DNA from 3 places in the Rhodovulum sp. HP10 genome. Region 2 is predicted to be linked to each of the others. Evidence: riboswitches for the same ligand, from Rfam matches in the RefSeq annotation. Region 2 holds a riboswitch; each other region holds the start of a gene.

What was found. A riboswitch is a leader RNA that binds a small molecule or an ion and turns the genes downstream of it on or off. The one in region 2 is predicted to bind thiamine pyrophosphate.
Region 1: it holds a riboswitch for thiamine pyrophosphate, as region 2 does, so the genes downstream of both, thiC (phosphomethylpyrimidine synthase ThiC) here and thiB (thiamine ABC transporter substrate binding subunit) in region 2, are expected to answer to the same signal.
Region 3: it holds a riboswitch for thiamine pyrophosphate, as region 2 does, so the genes downstream of both, ACK8CO_RS18215 (NUDIX hydrolase) here and thiB (thiamine ABC transporter substrate binding subunit) in region 2, are expected to answer to the same signal.

What each region holds. Positions count from the first base shown of each region.
Region 1 is NZ_CP180201.1:2,798,349-2,803,884, reverse strand. It holds gene ACK8CO_RS13250 (AraC family transcriptional regulator N-terminal domain-containing protein) at 1-42, opposite strand, end outside; gene ACK8CO_RS13245 (aldo/keto reductase) at 225-1,247, shown strand; gene thiC (phosphomethylpyrimidine synthase ThiC) at 1,313-3,067, opposite strand; TPP riboswitch at 3,186-3,306, opposite strand; gene ACK8CO_RS13235 (GntR family transcriptional regulator) at 3,360-4,046, opposite strand; gene ACK8CO_RS13230 (aspartate/glutamate racemase family protein) at 4,179-4,877, shown strand; gene ACK8CO_RS13225 (NCS1 family transporter) at 4,906-5,536, shown strand, end outside.
Region 2 is NZ_CP180201.1:2,137,159-2,142,694, forward strand. It holds gene ACK8CO_RS10070 (ATP-binding cassette domain-containing protein) at 71-763, opposite strand; gene ACK8CO_RS10075 (thiamine/thiamine pyrophosphate ABC transporter permease ThiP) at 750-2,324, opposite strand; gene thiB (thiamine ABC transporter substrate binding subunit) at 2,300-3,298, opposite strand; TPP riboswitch at 3,339-3,440, opposite strand; gene aroC (chorismate synthase) at 3,557-4,657, shown strand; gene ACK8CO_RS10090 (hypothetical protein) at 4,748-5,338, opposite strand; gene ACK8CO_RS10095 (zinc ribbon domain-containing protein YjdM) at 5,535-5,536, opposite strand, start outside.
Region 3 is NZ_CP180201.1:3,883,364-3,888,899, forward strand. It holds gene ACK8CO_RS18205 (PhzF family phenazine biosynthesis protein) at 1-890, shown strand, start outside; gene thiD (bifunctional hydroxymethylpyrimidine kinase/phosphomethylpyrimidine kinase) at 899-1,720, opposite strand; gene ACK8CO_RS18215 (NUDIX hydrolase) at 1,717-2,166, opposite strand; TPP riboswitch at 2,200-2,328, opposite strand; gene ACK8CO_RS18220 (NAD(P)/FAD-dependent oxidoreductase) at 3,393-4,565, opposite strand; gene ACK8CO_RS18225 (cytochrome b/b6 domain-containing protein) at 4,762-5,388, opposite strand; gene ACK8CO_RS18230 (c-type cytochrome) at 5,409-5,536, opposite strand, start outside.

The sequences.
Region 1 (5,536 bases), 660 kb from region 2:
TGAAACGAGCTTGGCCCTGAGGCCGGACAATCGGTCGGTCATGCCCCGATCCTAGCCCGTCCGGCGGCGGCGCCCAAAGCCAATCGGCCGCGGGATGAGAGAATCGTGCAAGACTGCGAGAGGATCGGCGTGGCGACGGGGCGGGCCCCGGCCCATTTCCGGACAGAGGCCAGAGCGGACGCCCCCCGCGGCGCTCCGGCCCCCAGTCAGGAAAGGAAAGCATCATGCGCTATCGTCGTCTTGGCCAGAGCGGCCTGTTCGTGTCGGAACTCTGCCTCGGGACCATGACCTTCGGCGGCTCCGAGGGCATGTGGGGCCAGATCGGGCAGCTGGGTCAGGCCGAGGTGGACGGGCTCCTGGGCAGCGCGCTCGAGGCCGGGATCAACTTCATCGACACCGCCAATGTCTATGCGAAGGGCGAAAGCGAGCGGCTCCTGGGTCAATCGCTGAAGAACCTCGCCGTGCCGCGCGAGGATGTGGTGATCGCGACCAAGGTCCTGGGTCCGATGGGCGCGGGCGTGAACGCGCGCGGCGCCTCGCGCCATCACATCATGGAGCAGTGCAAGGCCAGCCTCACCCGGCTCGGGCTCGATCATATCGACCTCTACCAGATCCATGGCTTCGATCCGGCGACGCCCATCGTCGAGACGCTGGAGGCGCTCGATACGCTCGTCCGGCAGGGCCATGTGCGCTATCTGGGCCTGTCGAACTGGGCCGCCTGGCAGATCATGCGCGCGGTCGGCATCGCCGAGGCACGGCGGCTCGCCCCGATCCTGTCGCTGCAGGCCTATTACACCCTGGCCGGGCGCGATCTGGAACGCGAGATCGTGCCGATGCTGAAGGAGACCGGCATCGGGCTGATGGTCTGGAGCCCGCTTGCAGGCGGGTTCCTGTCGGGCAAGTACGACCGCGACGGCAAGGCCGCCGACGGGCGGCGCGCCAGCTTCGACTTCCCGCCCATCGACAAGGACCGCGCCCATGACGTCATCGACCTGATGCGCGGCATGGCCGAGGCGCGGGGCGCCAGTGTCGCGCAGATCGCGCTGGCCTGGCTTCTGCATCAGGAGGTGGTGACCTCGGTCATCATCGGCGCCAAGCGCGCGGACCAGCTGACCGACAATATCGGCGCGACCGGGATCGAGCTGAGCGCCGCCGAGCTGGCCCGCCTCGATGCGGCGACCCGCCTGCCCGCTGAATATCCCGGCTGGATGCTGGAACGGCAGGGCGAATACCGCAGCCAGAGCTAACCCCCAAGGGTCAGCAGGCGGGGGCCGGCATGACCCGGCCCCCGCTTTCGATCCGTCCGCCCGCGCTATTCGGCGGCGGGGGTCAGCCCGTTCGGACAGGCCCCGGCCTCGGCCGCGGCCGCGTCGCGGATATCCTGGCTGATCTTCATCGAGCAGAATTTCGGCCCGCACATCGAGCAGAACTGCGCCTCCTTATGGGCGGCCTTGGGCATGGTCTCGTCATGGAAGGCGCGTGCCGTATCCGGGTCGAGCCCCAGATTGAACTGATCCTCCCAGCGGAAGGCAAAGCGCGCCCGGCTGAGCGCATCGTCCCGCGCCTGCGCGCCCGGATGCCCCTTGGCCAGATCGGCGGCATGGGCGGCGAGCTTGTAGGTCACGACCCCGGTCTTGACGTCGTCGCGGTCGGGCAGACCCAGATGCTCCTTGGGCGTGACGTAACACAGCATCGCGGTGCCGAACCAACCGATCATCGCCGCCCCTATGGCCGAGGTGATATGGTCATAGCCCGGCGCGATATCGGTCGTGAGCGGCCCGAGCGTGTAGAACGGCGCCTCGTGGCAATGCTTCAGCTGCTCGTCCATATTGGCCTTGATCTTGTGCATCGGCACATGGCCCGGCCCCTCGATCATCACCTGACAGTCCCTGGCCCAGGCGACCTGCGCCAGCTCGCCCAAGGTCCGCAGCTCGGCGAATTGCGCCTCGTCATTGGCATCGGCGATGGAGCCGGGCCTGAGCCCGTCGCCCAGGCTGAACGAGACGTCATAGGCGCGGCAGATGTCGCAGATCTCCTCGAAACGTTCATAGAGGAAGGACTCGCGGCCGTGATGCAGGCACCACTTGGCCATGATCGAGCCGCCCCGGCTGACGATGCCGGTCACGCGCCGGGCCGTCAGCCCGATCATCCCGCGTCTCAGCCCGGCATGGATGGTGAAGTAATCGACCCCCTGCTCGGCCTGCTCGATCAGCGTGTCGCGGTAGACCTCCCAGCTGAGATCCTCGGCCACGCCGCCGACCTTCTCCAGCGCCTGGTAAAGCGGCACGGTGCCGATGGGCACGGGCGCGTTCCGGAGGATCCAGTCGCGGATATTGTGGATGTTGCGTCCGGTCGAGAGGTCCATCACCGTATCGGCGCCCCAGCGGATCGCCCAGACCATCTTCTCGACCTCTTCCTCCATCGAGGAGGTGATGGCCGAATTGCCGATATTGGCATTGACCTTCACCTTGAAGGCGCGGCCGATCACCATGGGTTCAAGTTCGGGATGGTTGATATTGGCCGGGATGATCGCCCGGCCCGCAGCGATCTCGGCGCGGACGAATTCGGGCGTCACCAGATCGGGGATCTCGGCGCCGAAGGGCTCGCCGTCGCGGGAATGGGCAGCGGTGCGGCCCTCGTTCTCGCGGATCGCGGCGAATTCCATCTCGGGGGTGACGATCCCGGCCCTTGCATAGGCCAGCTGGGTGATCGCCCGCCCAGCCGTCGCCCGAAGCGGCGCGGGCCGCCGCGGAAAGGCCGGCACAAGGCGCGCGCCTTCGGCAAAGCCATTGTCGGCGGCGGTCACGTCGCGGGCTGGATAGGTCTCGGCCTCACCGCGGTCGCGCGCGAAGGGGATCCGCACCGGCGCAAGTCCTGCGGCGATGTCGATCCGCGCCCCGGGGTCGGTATAGGGGCCCGAGCTGTCATAGACCGTCACCGCCCCCTCGCCGGTCGCGATCCGGCGCAGCGGCACCCGGATCGGGTGGATCTCGCCGGACAGGTAGAGCTTTTCCGAGGCGGGCAGCGGCCCCAGCGTGATCTGCGGAACGGTGTCGGGTCTGTTCATCTTCGTCTCCTCAGTTGACCTGACGAGACCCAGACGGATGATGAGGCAGAAAGCGGGGCCGTTGGCCCGAACGACCTTGACGGTCTGGGGGCCTTGCGGCCCGGGGGGCGGGATCTTGTGGCATGCCCCTCGGTCTTCCTACGCCAGTCTCAACTGGGTCAGGTTCGAAGGGTCGCGTCACCGGGGTTTCCCCCTGTCAGCCTCTCAGTCCCCTTGGCGGGACTCCCCTGACGTGCGACGAGGTATCGCAAAGCCGGCGCGGACTGTCAAACCCGCCGCAGCGCCGGGCCGGTCAGGGCCGCCCGGGCCCTCCGCCCAGCATCGAGGACAGCGTGCCCGCGGGCGCCCGGCTTTCGCTGAAGGAAATCCCCGCCTCGATATGGCGCAGATGCGCATCCATCAGGCAGAGCGCGCCGGCCTCGTCACGCGCGGCGATGGCCTCGACGAGGCGCAGATGCTCGTCCTTGGCACAGAGCGTCCGCGCCTGGGTGCCATAAAGCCCGATGATGAGCGAGGACCGCATGGTGAGTTCCTGCACATAGCGCGCGAGCACGGCATTGCCGCCGATCCGCGCCAGCAGGTTGTGAAAGCCCCGCGACAGGCGAATCGCCTCGGACCGGTCGCCGTCATCCTTCGCCCTCTCCTCCTCGGCCAGATGGGCGCGCAGGGCGGCCAGATCCTCCGTTGTCGCCCGGCGCAGGGCATTGCGGCAGATCGCGGTCTCGACCGCGCGCCGGGCCTGAAAGACGTCGCGGGCATCCTCGGCCGTCGGCGTCGCGACCGAGGCGCCGCGATTGGGCAGATGCTCGACCACCTGATAGGCGGTCAGGGCCGCCAGGGCCCGGCGTACCTGTGTGCGATTGCAGGAAAAATGGTCGCTCAACGCCTGTTCGCCCAGGCGTGTACCGGCCGGCAGGCGCTGATCGGCAATGGCGTCGAGGATCTGCTCGACGATCCGGGTTTCCTTCGGGGTCTCCATCGTTTCCTCTCTATGCTGCGGCACCATGACCCGGCAACAAAATTTCTCCACAGGACTTGTTACGCAATATTGATACTATGGATTGTGAACAATTTTTGATAGCATCATGTCGAACAGCCAGGGATTGCCATCATGAAACTCGTTGTCATCAACCCGAACTCCACCGTCTCGATGACGGAAAAGATCGTCGAGGCCGCGCGTGCCGTCGCCGCGCCCGATGTCGAGATCGAAGGGCGGACCGCAACCGGCGCCCCGGCCAGCATTCAGGGCCATCATGACGAGGCGATGTGCGCGCCGCATCTGCTGCGCGAGGTCCGCGAGGCAGAAGAGGCCGGGGCCGATGCCATCGTTCTGGCTTGTTTCGACGATCCCGCGCTCGGCGCCTGCCGCGAGATCGCGACCGGGCCGGTGATCGGGATCTGCGAGGCCGGGGTGAAGGCCGCCAGCATGATCGCCACTTCCTTCTCGGTGGTCACGACCCTTCCGCGCTCGGTCCCGGTGATCGAGGATCTGGTCCGGGGCTACGGGCTCGAACATCGCTGCCGCCGGGTACGCTCGGCCGCGATCCCGGTGCTGGCCCTCGAGGAACCGGGATCGGATGCCCGGCTCAGGGTCCGCGACGAGATCCTCCGCGCCATCGAGGAGGATGGCTGCGAGGCGGTCGTGCTGGGATGTGCCGGCATGGCGGATCTGGTGGCGTGGCTGAGCGCGGAAACCGGCATCCCGGTCATCGACGGGGTTGCCGTCGCCACGAAATTCGCCGAGGCGCTTGTCGGGGCCGGGCTGAAGACCAGCAAATCCGGCGCCTATGCGCAGCCGGAAACGCATTAGAAACGAAAACACACGGGGAGAGACACCGATGACAATGCCCGAGACCGCAGCCGCGGCACCAGGCCATGTCCCGCATGTGATCGAGGAAAAGGGGCTGGGCGAGGAATCGCTCGCGCCCCAGGAGACGCGGATCATGGACCCCTGGTCCTATCTCTTCGCCTGGCTTGGGGGCTGCGTGTCGATCGGCACCTTCACCATCGGCTCGGGGCTGGTGGGCACGCTCAACCTGCTCCAGACCTTCCTGGCCATTGCCATCGGCTGCACGGTGATCGGCATCGCCCTGATGATCAACGGCCGCGCCGGCCACAAATACGGCATCCCCTTCATGGTACAGGCGCGGTCGGCCTTCGGGTTTTCCGGCACCCGCCTGCCCGCACTGGTGCGCTCGGTGCCCGCGATCGTCTGGTTCGGCTTCCAGAGCTGGATCGGGGCGGGCGCGCTCAACCTCGTCTCGGAGACCCTGTTCGGCTATTCCAACCTTTGGGTCTTCTTCATCGGCTTCCAGTTTCTGCAGATCCTGCTGTCGGTGCTTGGCTTCCACGGCATCAAATGGCTCGAGAATATAGGCTCGGTCTTCATCATCGGCTCGCTGATCTACATGTTCTTCAGCGTGATCGGCAAATACGGCGACGCGATCATGGCCAATCTGGTCAATGTCG
Region 2 (5,536 bases):
CCGGCCCGGCGGAGCCGCCCGCATCCGGCCGGGGCGGGGGTATTTTCGCCAAGAAGAAGATGAGAGCCGCTCAGCCCAGATAGGCGCGGAGCGCGGGCGGCGGATCGGCCAGAAGCGTTCCTGTCGGCCGGGGCGGATGGGCCCGGCCCTCGGCCACCAGGACGGTCTCGTCGGCGATGGCGCGGGCATCGGCCGGGTCATGCGTCACGAACAGCAGGGTGGCCCCGGTCTCGCGGGCAAGCTCGGCCACCAGATCGAGCATCCCGGCCTTGAGCGCGGGGCCGAGCGCAGCGAAGGGTTCGTCGAGCAGCATCAGGGGCCGGCCGCGCAGCAGCATCCGCGCCAGCGCCACCCGTCCGCGTTGCCCGCCCGAGAGCGCGGCCGGTTTCCGGGCGCCGAGCCCGCCGAGCCCGACCCGGTCGAGCGCGGCCTCGACCGCGCGGTTCTGGGCCGGGCCAAGGCGCAGGTCGGGCCGGAGGCCGAGCCCGACATTCTGGGCCGCGGTCAGGTGCGGAAAGAGGTTGTTGTCCTGAAACAGCACCGAAAGCGGTCTGTCGCCGGGGCCGAGCGGGCCGAGATCGCTGCCTTGCCAGAGCACCCTGCCGCGGTCGGGCGCGAGAAAGCCCGCGATGGTGTCGAGCAGTGTCGACTTGCCTGCGCCCGAGGGCCCGAGCAGGGCCACGATCCGGCCCGGCGCTATGGTCAGCTCTGCCGCGAGGGCGAAGCTGCCCTGCCGGATCGAGAGGTCTTCAAGGCTCAGCACGGGCGCGTCCTCCGCGGTCGAAGATCCAGAACAGCCCGAGGCTGAGCGCCAGCAGCAAAAGGGCGGCGGCGGCGGCGCTCTCCATCCGGTAGGCCGTCATCAGCCCGTAAAGCTGCAAGGGCAGGGTGGCATGGCCCGGGTCTGAAAACAGCGCGATCACCCCCAGATCGCCCATCGACAGCGCCGCCGCCAGTCCGAGCGTGAAGCCGATGGGCCGACGGAGGCGCGGCAGCAGCATCAGCCGGAGCCGCGCGCGCCCGGTCATGCCGAGGCTGTCGGCGAGGCGGCCATGGCCGCGTTCGGCCTCGGCCACGGCCGGCACCAGCGCACGCAGCGCGAAGGGCAGGCTCATCGCGGCGTTGACGGTCGCGGTGACCGGCAGTGCCAGAAACCTCGGATCGGCCAGCGGGAAGAGCAGGATGAACAGCCCGGTTCCCATCACCAGAGGCGAGGCGGCAATGGTGAGCGTTCCCGCCGCCTGGATCGTCCGGCCGGTGAGACCGCCGAGCCGGTCGATGGCGATGGCCATCGGCAGCGCCAGCGCCAGTGTCAGCGCGGCCGAGCCGAGCGCCACGGCCAGCGAGCGCAGTGCCGCGGCATAGACCGAGGCGGGCAGGCCGGGCAGGCCCGGCAGGCCGCGGAGCGCCACCATGGCAAGCGGCAGGATCAGGAACAGCGCGGCCAGCGCGAGGCAGGCCATGTCCTGCAGCCGCAGCCAGCGCCCGTCCGGCCCGATCTGCGGCACGGGTCTGTCGAGCCCCGGGCCGAAGGCGCCCGGCACCGCGATGGCGAAGGCAACAAGTGCGGCCGCGACCGAGATCCCGACCTGGATCAGCGCCAGCCAGGCGGCACGGCCCAGGTCGAATTCGAAGCGGAAGGCCTGATAGATCGCCAGCTCGACCGTGGTTGCGCGGGGGCCGCCGCCCAGCGTCAGGGCGACGGCGAAGCTGGTCAGGCAGATCAGGAAGACGACGAGGAATGTGCCGGGCAGGACTTCGCGCAGCATCGGACGCTCGAGATGACGAAAGCGGTCGGCGGGGCCGAAGCCGAGGGCGGCCGCCAGCCGGAACCGTTCGGCCGGGATCGAGAGCCAGCCCTGCAGGACCAGCCGCGTGGCAAGCGGCAGGTTGAAGAAGACATGGGCCAGCACGACGCCCCCGGGTCCGTAGATGTCGACGGGGCCCAGTCCGAGCGGCGCGAGCGCGGTCGACAGAAGGCCGCTGCGGCCGAAGACGGCCAGAAGTCCCATCACCGCGACGATGACCGGCAGGATGAAGGGCGCGCCCAGAAGGGTGATCAGCACGCCCCGGCCCGGAAAGCGGCGCCGGGCCAGCGCCCGGGCCACCGGTACCGCCAGCAGACTGCTGAGCGCGGCCGAGGCGAGCGCCTGGAGAAGCGTGAAGCGCACCGCCGCCAGATCGGCGGCCCCAAGCCCGGCCCCGCCCGGCTCGGCGCGCCAGGCCACGGCCAGGATGGTGCCGAGCGCGAGCGTCAGCGCCAGTGCGGCGGTGCCGATCCCGATCCCGGTTGCAGTGCCTAGCGGCTGAGCGCGTCGCGCCATTCGGCGAGGGCCTCGTTCCGGATCCGCGCGGCCTCGTCCGGGGGGAAGAGCAGCGCGGTCTCGGGCTGGATCAGGGTCTCGAAGCCCGCCGGCAGCCCGGCTTCGGGCGTGGCTGCGGGATACATCCAGTTGGTGGTGGGGATCGCTGCCTGGAACGGCTCGCTCAACATGAAGTCGAGGAATTGCCGCGCCAGCTCGGGTTGGTCGGACGAGGCCAGGATGCCGGCCACCTCGATCTGCAGGTAATGGCCCTCGTCGAAGCGCGCGGCGGCCTTGGTATCGTCATCTTCGGCGATCAGGTGATAGGCGGGCGAGGTGGTGTAGGACAGCGCCATGTCGGCCTCGCCGTCGATGAACAGGCCGTAGGATTCTGTCCAGCCCTTGGTGACGGTCAGGATATGCGGCGCAAGTCCTTCCCAGATCCCGGGCGCGCGGTCGCCATAGGCGGCCTTGATCCAGAACAGAAGCCCCAGCCCCGGGGTCGAACTGCGCGGGTCCTGGATCACGATCTTCAGATCCCCTGGCGCGGCGATCAGCGCCTCGAAGCTCGTCGGCGGCTCGGCCAGCCGGGTCCTGTCATAGACGAAGGCGAAATAGCTCCAGTCATAGGGCAGGAACAGCGGGTCGTCCCAGGCGACCGGCAGGTCGAGCCGGTCGGGGTCCTGGCCATGGGGCGCGAACAGCCCGGTTTCGGCGGCGGCTGCGGTGAGGTTGGTGTCGAGGCCCAGCACCAGATCGGCCCGGCTGCGCGTGCCTTCGAGCCGGAGCCGGGCCAGGAGCGCCGCGCCATCGCCTGCGGCCACGAAATTCAGCTCGCAGCCGCATGTCTCCTCGAAAGCGGCCTCGACGATCGGGCCGGGGCCCCATTCGGCCACGAAGCTTTCATAGGTGTATATCGTCAGCACGGGCCGGTCTTCCGCGGATGCGGGCAGGGCGCCTGCGGCGAGCGCCGCTGCAATGAATGGGATACGCATGGTCCTCCTCCAAAGATGGGGGCGGACGGGCAAGGGTGGAAATCTGTCCAGGGGCCTTCCCTCCGCCGGTTCTAACCGGGTCAGGTTCAACGGGTTTGCGGGTTGCGCATCTCAGCCCCTGTGGGCACCCCGAGGTGAGCGCAACGCTAGCGCCCCGGTCCCGGCTTCGCAAGCCAAACCCCCAGCCAAACACCAAGCCAAACCCCTTGAGAGGCGGACCTCCGGCGGGTATGCCCATGGGCCAAAGGAGATCGCCCCATGAGCCTGAACACCTTCGGCCATCTGTTCCGCGTCACCACCTGGGGCGAAAGCCACGGACCCGCGCTTGGCGCGACGGTCGACGGCTGTCCGCCCGGCATCGCGGTCGATGTGGCGATGCTGCAGCACTGGCTCGACCGGCGGCGGCCCGGCCAGAGCCGCTTTACCACCCAGCGCCAGGAGCCCGATGCCGTCGAGATCCTGTCGGGCGTGTTCGAGGGACAAAGCACCGGCACGCCGATCCAGCTCATGATCCGCAATACCGACCAGCGCTCGAAGGATTACGGCGAGATTGCCCGGAGCTTCCGGCCCGGCCATGCCGACATCACCTACTGGCAGAAATACGGTATCCGCGACTATCGCGGCGGCGGCCGCTCCTCGGCGCGCGAGACCGCGGCCCGGGTCGCGGCGGGCGGCGTGGCGCGGGCCGCGCTGGCGGCGCTGGTGCCGAACCTGAAGATCACCGGCTACATGGTGCAGATCGGTCCCCATGCCATCGACCGCGCCCGCTTCGACACCGACGAGATCGAGCGCAATCCGTTCTGGGCGCCCGACAGGCTGGCGGCCTCGGAATGGGAAGGCTATATCGACGCGCTGCGCAAGGCCGGCAATTCGGTCGGCGCGGTGGTCGAGGTCGTGGCCTCGGGCGTGCCCGCGGGGCTCGGCGCACCGATCTATGGCAAGCTCGACACCGATCTGGCGGCCGCGATGATGAGCATCAATGCGGTGAAGGGCGTCGAGATCGGCGATGGCATGGCGGTGGCTGCGCTGAGCGGGGTCGAGAATGCCGACGAGATCACCATGGGCCCTGACGGGCCGGTCTATGCCTCGAACCATGCCGGCGGCGTTCTCGGGGGCATCTCGACCGGGCAGGACGTGGTGGTCCGCTTCGCGGTCAAGCCGACCTCGTCGATCCTGACACCCCGGCGGAGCGTCACTGTCGCGGGCGAGTCGACCGAGGTCGTGACCAAGGGGCGCCACGACCCCTGTGTCGGCATTCGGGCGGTGCCGGTGGGCGAGGCGATGATGGCCTGCGTCCTGCTCGATCATCTGCTGCTGCATCGCGGCCAGATCGGCGAAAGCCGGGGCCGGATCGGCTGACCTGATCGCGGCCTCGGGTGGCGGTTTCCTTTGCAACGGGCGCCCTCCGGGGCCGCCCGTTTTCTGTTCTCTCGCGTCGCAGGGCCCGGCCTAGCCGCGGCCGCGCCAGAAGAACTCGCGTCCGAAGGAATACAGCACGCCCGAGCTGAACAGCACGCAGAGCAAGCCGACGATCTCGAGCACGCCGCCGATCCAGGACAGCAGCGGCCATTCGGGCAGGAGGCGGCCGACGGCCACCATCACGAGGCCCGCCAGCCCGAGCAGGGCGAAATCGCGCGCCATCGCGGCAGGGCTTTTCCAGCCCAGCGTCTCCAGCATCGAGAGTTTCGAGGCGCCTTCCGTCTGTTCATCGGCGGGGTCGGGCTCGCGCAGCGCCGGAAGCTGGATCGGCTTGTCCGAAATCTCGGCCCCGGTCGAGGCCGCGGCCGCCATGCCGGGCTGCGGGCCGGGGGCGGGCTGTTCGGCAGGGCGGCCGCGGCGTGGCAGGGCGGGTAGCCAGCGCTTAATCTTCTCGGGATAGCGCATATAAAGGATGCAGGCCGCCGCGACGGCCACCAGAACCAGCGCCAGGATGCTGAACCAGGGGCCGATCAGGACCCCGAGCAGCGCAAGAAGATAAAGCACCAGCAACAGGAGCGCGATACGGCCTCCCTGGCCGAGAAGCTTCCGTAGAGACGGCATGGGGCACCTCACTGGCTGATTGCTGCAGTTTCTGACCGCATATGGGAGGATTCAATGGCAAATGTCAGTGGCAGTTTGCCGCGCAGGCAGGATGGCGGGGCCCTGCGACTGGCGCGGTCCGGTCCTTCGCCCGCCTGTCCGGGACGGTTGCGGCTGGACGTCCGTCCCGCAAGGCGCCGCGCTGACGGAGGCGACGCT
Region 3 (5,536 bases), 1.7 Mb from region 2:
GCTGGGAGCTGAGATGGTTCACACCAACGCAGGCGGTCGATTTCTGCGGCCATGCCACGCTTGCGACCGCGCATGTGCTGATCGCCCATGAGGGCCAGGCGCCGCCCCCGAGCTTTCACACCCGGAGCGGCGTTCTGCATGTAAGCGCGGACCCGTCCGGCTATCGCCTCGATCTGCCCCGTCTCGATCCGGAGCCGCTGGAGGCATTGCCCGCAGAGATCGCGCCACAGCTCGCCGACGGGGCGATTGCGGTCTTCCGGACTTTCGAGAACATCTTCGTGGAGCTCGAGGGGGCGGACCGGGTTCGCGACTTCGTTCCCGATCTGGCGGCGATTGCCGGGCTCGGGCCGGTCGGTCTGGTGATCACCGCGCGCGAAAGGTCGGGAGGCCGCGCCGATTTCGTGTCGCGCTGTTTCGTTCCGGGGGCCGGTATTCCCGAAGATCCGGTTACCGGCTCCATTCATGCCACCCTAATGCCCTATTGGGCGGACTGGCTGGGCCGAACCAGACTGACGGCCTGTCAGGCCTCGGCGCGTGGCGGATGGCTGGGTTGCGAACTGGCCGGGAGCCGCGTGATGGCAGGCGGGGCCTGCCGTCACCTTCATGAAGGCCGAGATCTCCCTTCCCGGGGCCGAGCGCTTCGGCGCGTGACCGGGGCGGGCAGGGCGGGCGTCTTTCTGCCGGGGGCGTTTCCTTGTGGCAAGGCGCAAACACGTTCCGTTCGCCCGGCGAGGGTCGGATCACAGGCTCCTGACGCGCACGATCACCCCCGCCCGGCCTGTAGAGGTTGGTCGGGCCGGGCCCGGACCGGTCCGTGCCTCTACAGCCGAACCGCCGGAGCCGGTCGTCCGCGCCCCGTCCGCGCCTTCCCCGCCCGGCGGAACGCCTGAAGGCCGCCTCAGATGGCAGGCGGCCGGTGATCGGACCAGAGCGCATGGAAGTGATGCACCGGCCCGTGGCCATGGCCGACATCGAGGGCCTCGCTCGCCGCCAGCGCGTCGTGAAGATATGTCTTGGCCGTGCCCACGGCCTCGACCATGTCGCGGCCGGGCAAGAGCGCGGCAATCGCCGAGGACAGCGTGCAGCCGGTGCCATGGTCATTCGTCGTGACCAGGCGCGGGGCGGCGAAGCGGGTGATGCCCTCGGGGCCCGCCAGCAGGTCGGTGCTTTCGGTGCTGTCTGCGAGATGGCCGCCCTTGAGCAGCACCCATTCCGGCCCCATGGCCAGCAGGTCGGGCAGGGCGGCCTGCATGGCCTCTGCCGTCCAGTCGTCTTCGCGTCCGAGCAGCACCGCCGCCTCGGGCAGGTTCGGGGTCACGATCCTGGCCAGCGGCAGGAGCCGCTCGCGCACCGCCGCGACCGCCTCGGGCGCAAGCAGCGCGTGACCGCTCTTGGCCACCATGACCGGGTCGAGCACGATATTCCCGACCGCGTGATGGCTCAGCCGGTCCGCCACGGCTTCGGCGATCGCGGCATTCGCGATCATGCCGATCTTGACCGCGTCGATGCGTACATCGTCGAGCACGGCGTCGATCTGCTCGGCCACGAAGCCCGGATCGAGCGCGACGAAGGATCTCACGCCCTGGGTGTTCTGCGCGACGACGGCAGTGATGGCAGAGCAGGAATAGGCGCCAAGTGCCGAGAAAGTCTTGATATCTGCCTGGATGCCGGCGCCTCCGGACGGATCGGTGCCGGCGATTGTGAGGATATTGGCGATCATGATTGCATCTCCTGCATCAACATGGCGGCCTGCGCCGCGACCTCGGCGACATCGAGGCTCAGCGCAAGCTCGGTATCGGCAAATGTGTCCAGGTCGACCCAGCGCGCCTCGAGCGCATCGTCGCCCGCGACAGGCTCGCCGGCCGTCCAGCGGCACAACAGGGCGATCAGGATGAAATGGCTGCGCAGGGCGCCCGAGGCGTCGCGATCGAAGGCATCCAGCGCGGTGAGGACGCGCAGCGGTTCGGCACGAATGCCGGTCTCTTCGGCCAGCTCCCGCAGGGCCGCCTCCGTCACGGTCTCGCCGCGGTCGATTTTTCCGCCGGGAAAGCCCCAGCGGCCGGCATCGGGCGGATTGGCCCGGCGGACCAGAAGGACCTGCCTGGCGCGGATCACCACCGCGATGGCCGCGGGGATGGGGCGTTCGGGGATGCTGTGGAAGGGCAAGGCCGCCTCATATGCTGCGGCCGGCAAGGGCAAGAGAGCGTTTCTGTCCTGTCCCTTCGCCGGCATGATCCGGATCAGGTTCGAAGGGTCACTGCGCTGCGCCGGGCCATGGCCGTGCCTGCAGACTCTCAGCCCCATGCCGGGGCTCCCCTAGGTGTCGGCGAGACTATCAGGATAAGCGGCGAGTTCAACGCGTCTGTTGCGATGCGCGCGCCGTTCCCGGGCCTTTTCTCTCGGCGGGGCCTTCGCCGACAGAGGGCTGCGCAACGGGCCCGCGTGGTCAGGTACGGATCACATTCAGTGAATTATAAATATTAAATATCAGATATATGTAGTCGCATATTAATGTCTTGAGTTAACATGATGCCGGTCGGTGTGTCCGGGCGGGATGGAGCCGTTTTTGCCGGGACTGCCGACCGATGGGGCTGTCCTGCGACTGTCCTGTGACTGGCCGGCGAGCCTCCGTGCAATTCGTTTCGCCGCCATGCGATCAGGCGGTCCATGGCGGCGTAAGTCGAGCCTCTGGTTCCGCTCAAGACGGAAATCTCATCGGTCCTGTCGACCGTGAGGCCGCAGGCGGGCGTCGGCTCGGTATCGTCGATCAGGCTGCTGAGCGTTCTTTTCCAGCCGAGCGCGCGGCGTGCCGACGACCCTGCAGCGCGGTCTCGACGCGCTGTTGCCGGTGATCGCCCTGCCTTTTCTGGAAGGAGCCTCCATGTGCTCGTCGCGGTCATTCCCCGGTGCCACCGCCGGGATGGATGGGGGCCGATCTCGAGGGCGTTGAGCCTCGCCCCCGCGCGCGTCCGGGCGGAAGGGGCGCATCCGGCGGTGCCTCCTTGGCTGGGGCGGGGTGGGGCCGGGATGTCTGATGTCGGTCCGGCCGGGGTTGGACGCGCGCGGCAGGGCCCTGCTGACGGGGCTGTTCGACAAAGATACCGTGTCTTCGCCCTGGCCCCATGCGTCTTGGTGCCGGACGTGCCGCCCAATCTCGTTGACCTTCCGGGCCTCGTCCCACACGGCTGCGGCGCGCTTTTCGCGTCGCGACGACCGCCCGGTTCTGCCGGTGATGCGCGGGCGCCGCGCCGCGCCGCGCTCTGCCCCGGCGCCTTTGAAGGCCAGAGGTGTGTGAAAGGCATGAGAGGAAAGGCCAGGGGCGGTTTTGCGGGTCGGCCTGCCTGTCATGACCGCCGGGGGCGGGAGTGGCGGTGCCCCGGCAAGGGACGCGGTCAGTTCCGGCGCCGCTCGGCAATCGCCATGCCCGCCGCCCGGCCCGAGGACCAGGCCCATTGGAAATTGTAGCCGCCAAGCCAGCCGGTGACATCGACCGCCTCGCCGATCACATGCAGGCCGGGCACGGCCTTCGCTTCCATCGTGCGCGAGGACAGCGCTTCGGTCGAGATCCCGCCCGCCGTGACCTCTGCCTTGGCATAGCCCTCGGTGCCGGTGGGGTGGAATGTCAGCCGGGTAAGCGGGGCTGCCGCGCGCTCCAGATCGGCGTCCGAACAGTTCGCAAGCTGTTTCTCCAGGCCGATCTGAGTGGCCAGAAGCTCGGCCAGACGGTTCGGAAGCTGCTCGCTCAGGGCGGCGCGCAGCCGGGCACGCGGCATCTGCCGCCGCGCCTCGCGCAGCATGTCGAGGGCGTTCTCGATCAGCGTCAGTTCGACCGCTGCGCCGGGGGTCCAGTAGGACGAGACCTGCAGGATCGCGGGACCCGACAGCCCGCGATGGGTGAACAGCGCGGCTTCTCGGAAGCTGGCCGACCCGACCCGCGCGATCACCGGGCAGGACAGGCCGGCAATGGCCCGGAAGGCCGCGTCGTGCGGGCCCAGCGTCAGCGGAACCAGCGCGGGGCGCGGCGGCACGACGGCAAGCCCGAAGCGCTCGGCGATCTGGTAGGCAAGGCCGGTCGCGCCCATCTTCGGGATCGAGGGGCCGCCGGTCGCGATGACGAGGTTCGCGGCGCTGGCGCCAGCCGCCCGGTAGCGTCCGTCGCCATGGCCGATCTCGCCGATCTTCGTCCCGAGCCGGATATCGACACCGCCCCGGGCGCATTCGTCGAGCAACATGGCCAGGATCTGCCGGGAGGAGCCGTCGCAGAACAGCTGTCCCAGCGTCTTTTCATGCCAGGCGATGCCATGGCGTTCGACCAAAGCGAGGAAATCCCACTGGGTATAGCGGGCGAGGGCGGATTTCGGGAAATGCGGGTTCCCGGACAGAAAGCACGCCGCCTCGGCGCCGGTATTTGTGAAGTTGCAGCGGCCGCCGCCGGAAATCAGGATCTTTTTCCCGGCCTTGTCGGCATGGTCGAGTACAAGCACCCGCGCTCCGGCCTGTCCGGCCGTTGCCGCGGCCATCAGCCCGGCCGCTCCGGCGCCCAGCACGATCGCATCATAATCCATGCACGCCCTCTACGCCGACGGACATCCCGGCAAAAGGGGCCATCGCATCTGCCGAAGGTTTCGGGAGAGCTCGGAGCTTGGCGGAAAGGCCCTTTTCCTCACCGGGGAGGGGCCGTCTGCCAGAGCCCGCGCCTTTCGGCGGCTCTGGCGGGAAACGGGGCGCGGCCTGAGCAGGCCAGGTCGCGCCCGCGCGCGTTCAGGGTTTCTTGCGGACGGTTTTCCGGCCGGTGATCATCGGCTTGACGAGGTTCTCGCCCTTCCACTTGCTGTAGAAGAGGATGGCCGCGACATGCAGCCCGACCAGCCCCAGCACCACCCAGCCAAGCTGGACATGGAAACTGAGCGCCGCGCGGGTGGTCTCGGAGCCCACATATTTCGCCAGCGGCCCGACATTGATGTAATCGTCGGGGTCGACGAACAGGCCCGATCCTGCCTGAAGCAGCAGCACCGCCAGCAGCACGAAGACGAAAAGCCCGCCCAGCGGGTTATGCCCGGGCCAGTAGGACGGCTTCCTGCTGAACATCCCGAAGACGTATTTCACGATTGCGACCGGGCCATAGGCGAAGCTTGCGAACCGGGCATGCTCGGGGCCCCAGAGGCCCCAGAGCAGCCGGAAGGCCAGAAGGCCGAGCACCGTGTAACCGAACCAGAAATGCAGGGTCATGACATCGGGCCCGAACATGCCCAGCCCCCAGGCCGCCACGACCGAAATCGTCAGCGCCCATTTGAACAGGCGCAGGAACGGGTCCCAGATCGGAACGGTCTGCAGCGTCTCGGCACCCGGACGGGCGCCGCCGGCCTCCTCGATGCGCGTATCCTTCATCGCTCCATCCTCGCTTTTGCTCAGTGCTTGGCGCGGTAGTTGTCGTGGCAGCCCTTGCACGAGCCGCCGACCTGCTGGATGCCCTTGGCCAGCTCGCCCTTGTCGAGCCCGGCGACCTCCTGCAGGTTTTCGACCGCCTTCACGAAGG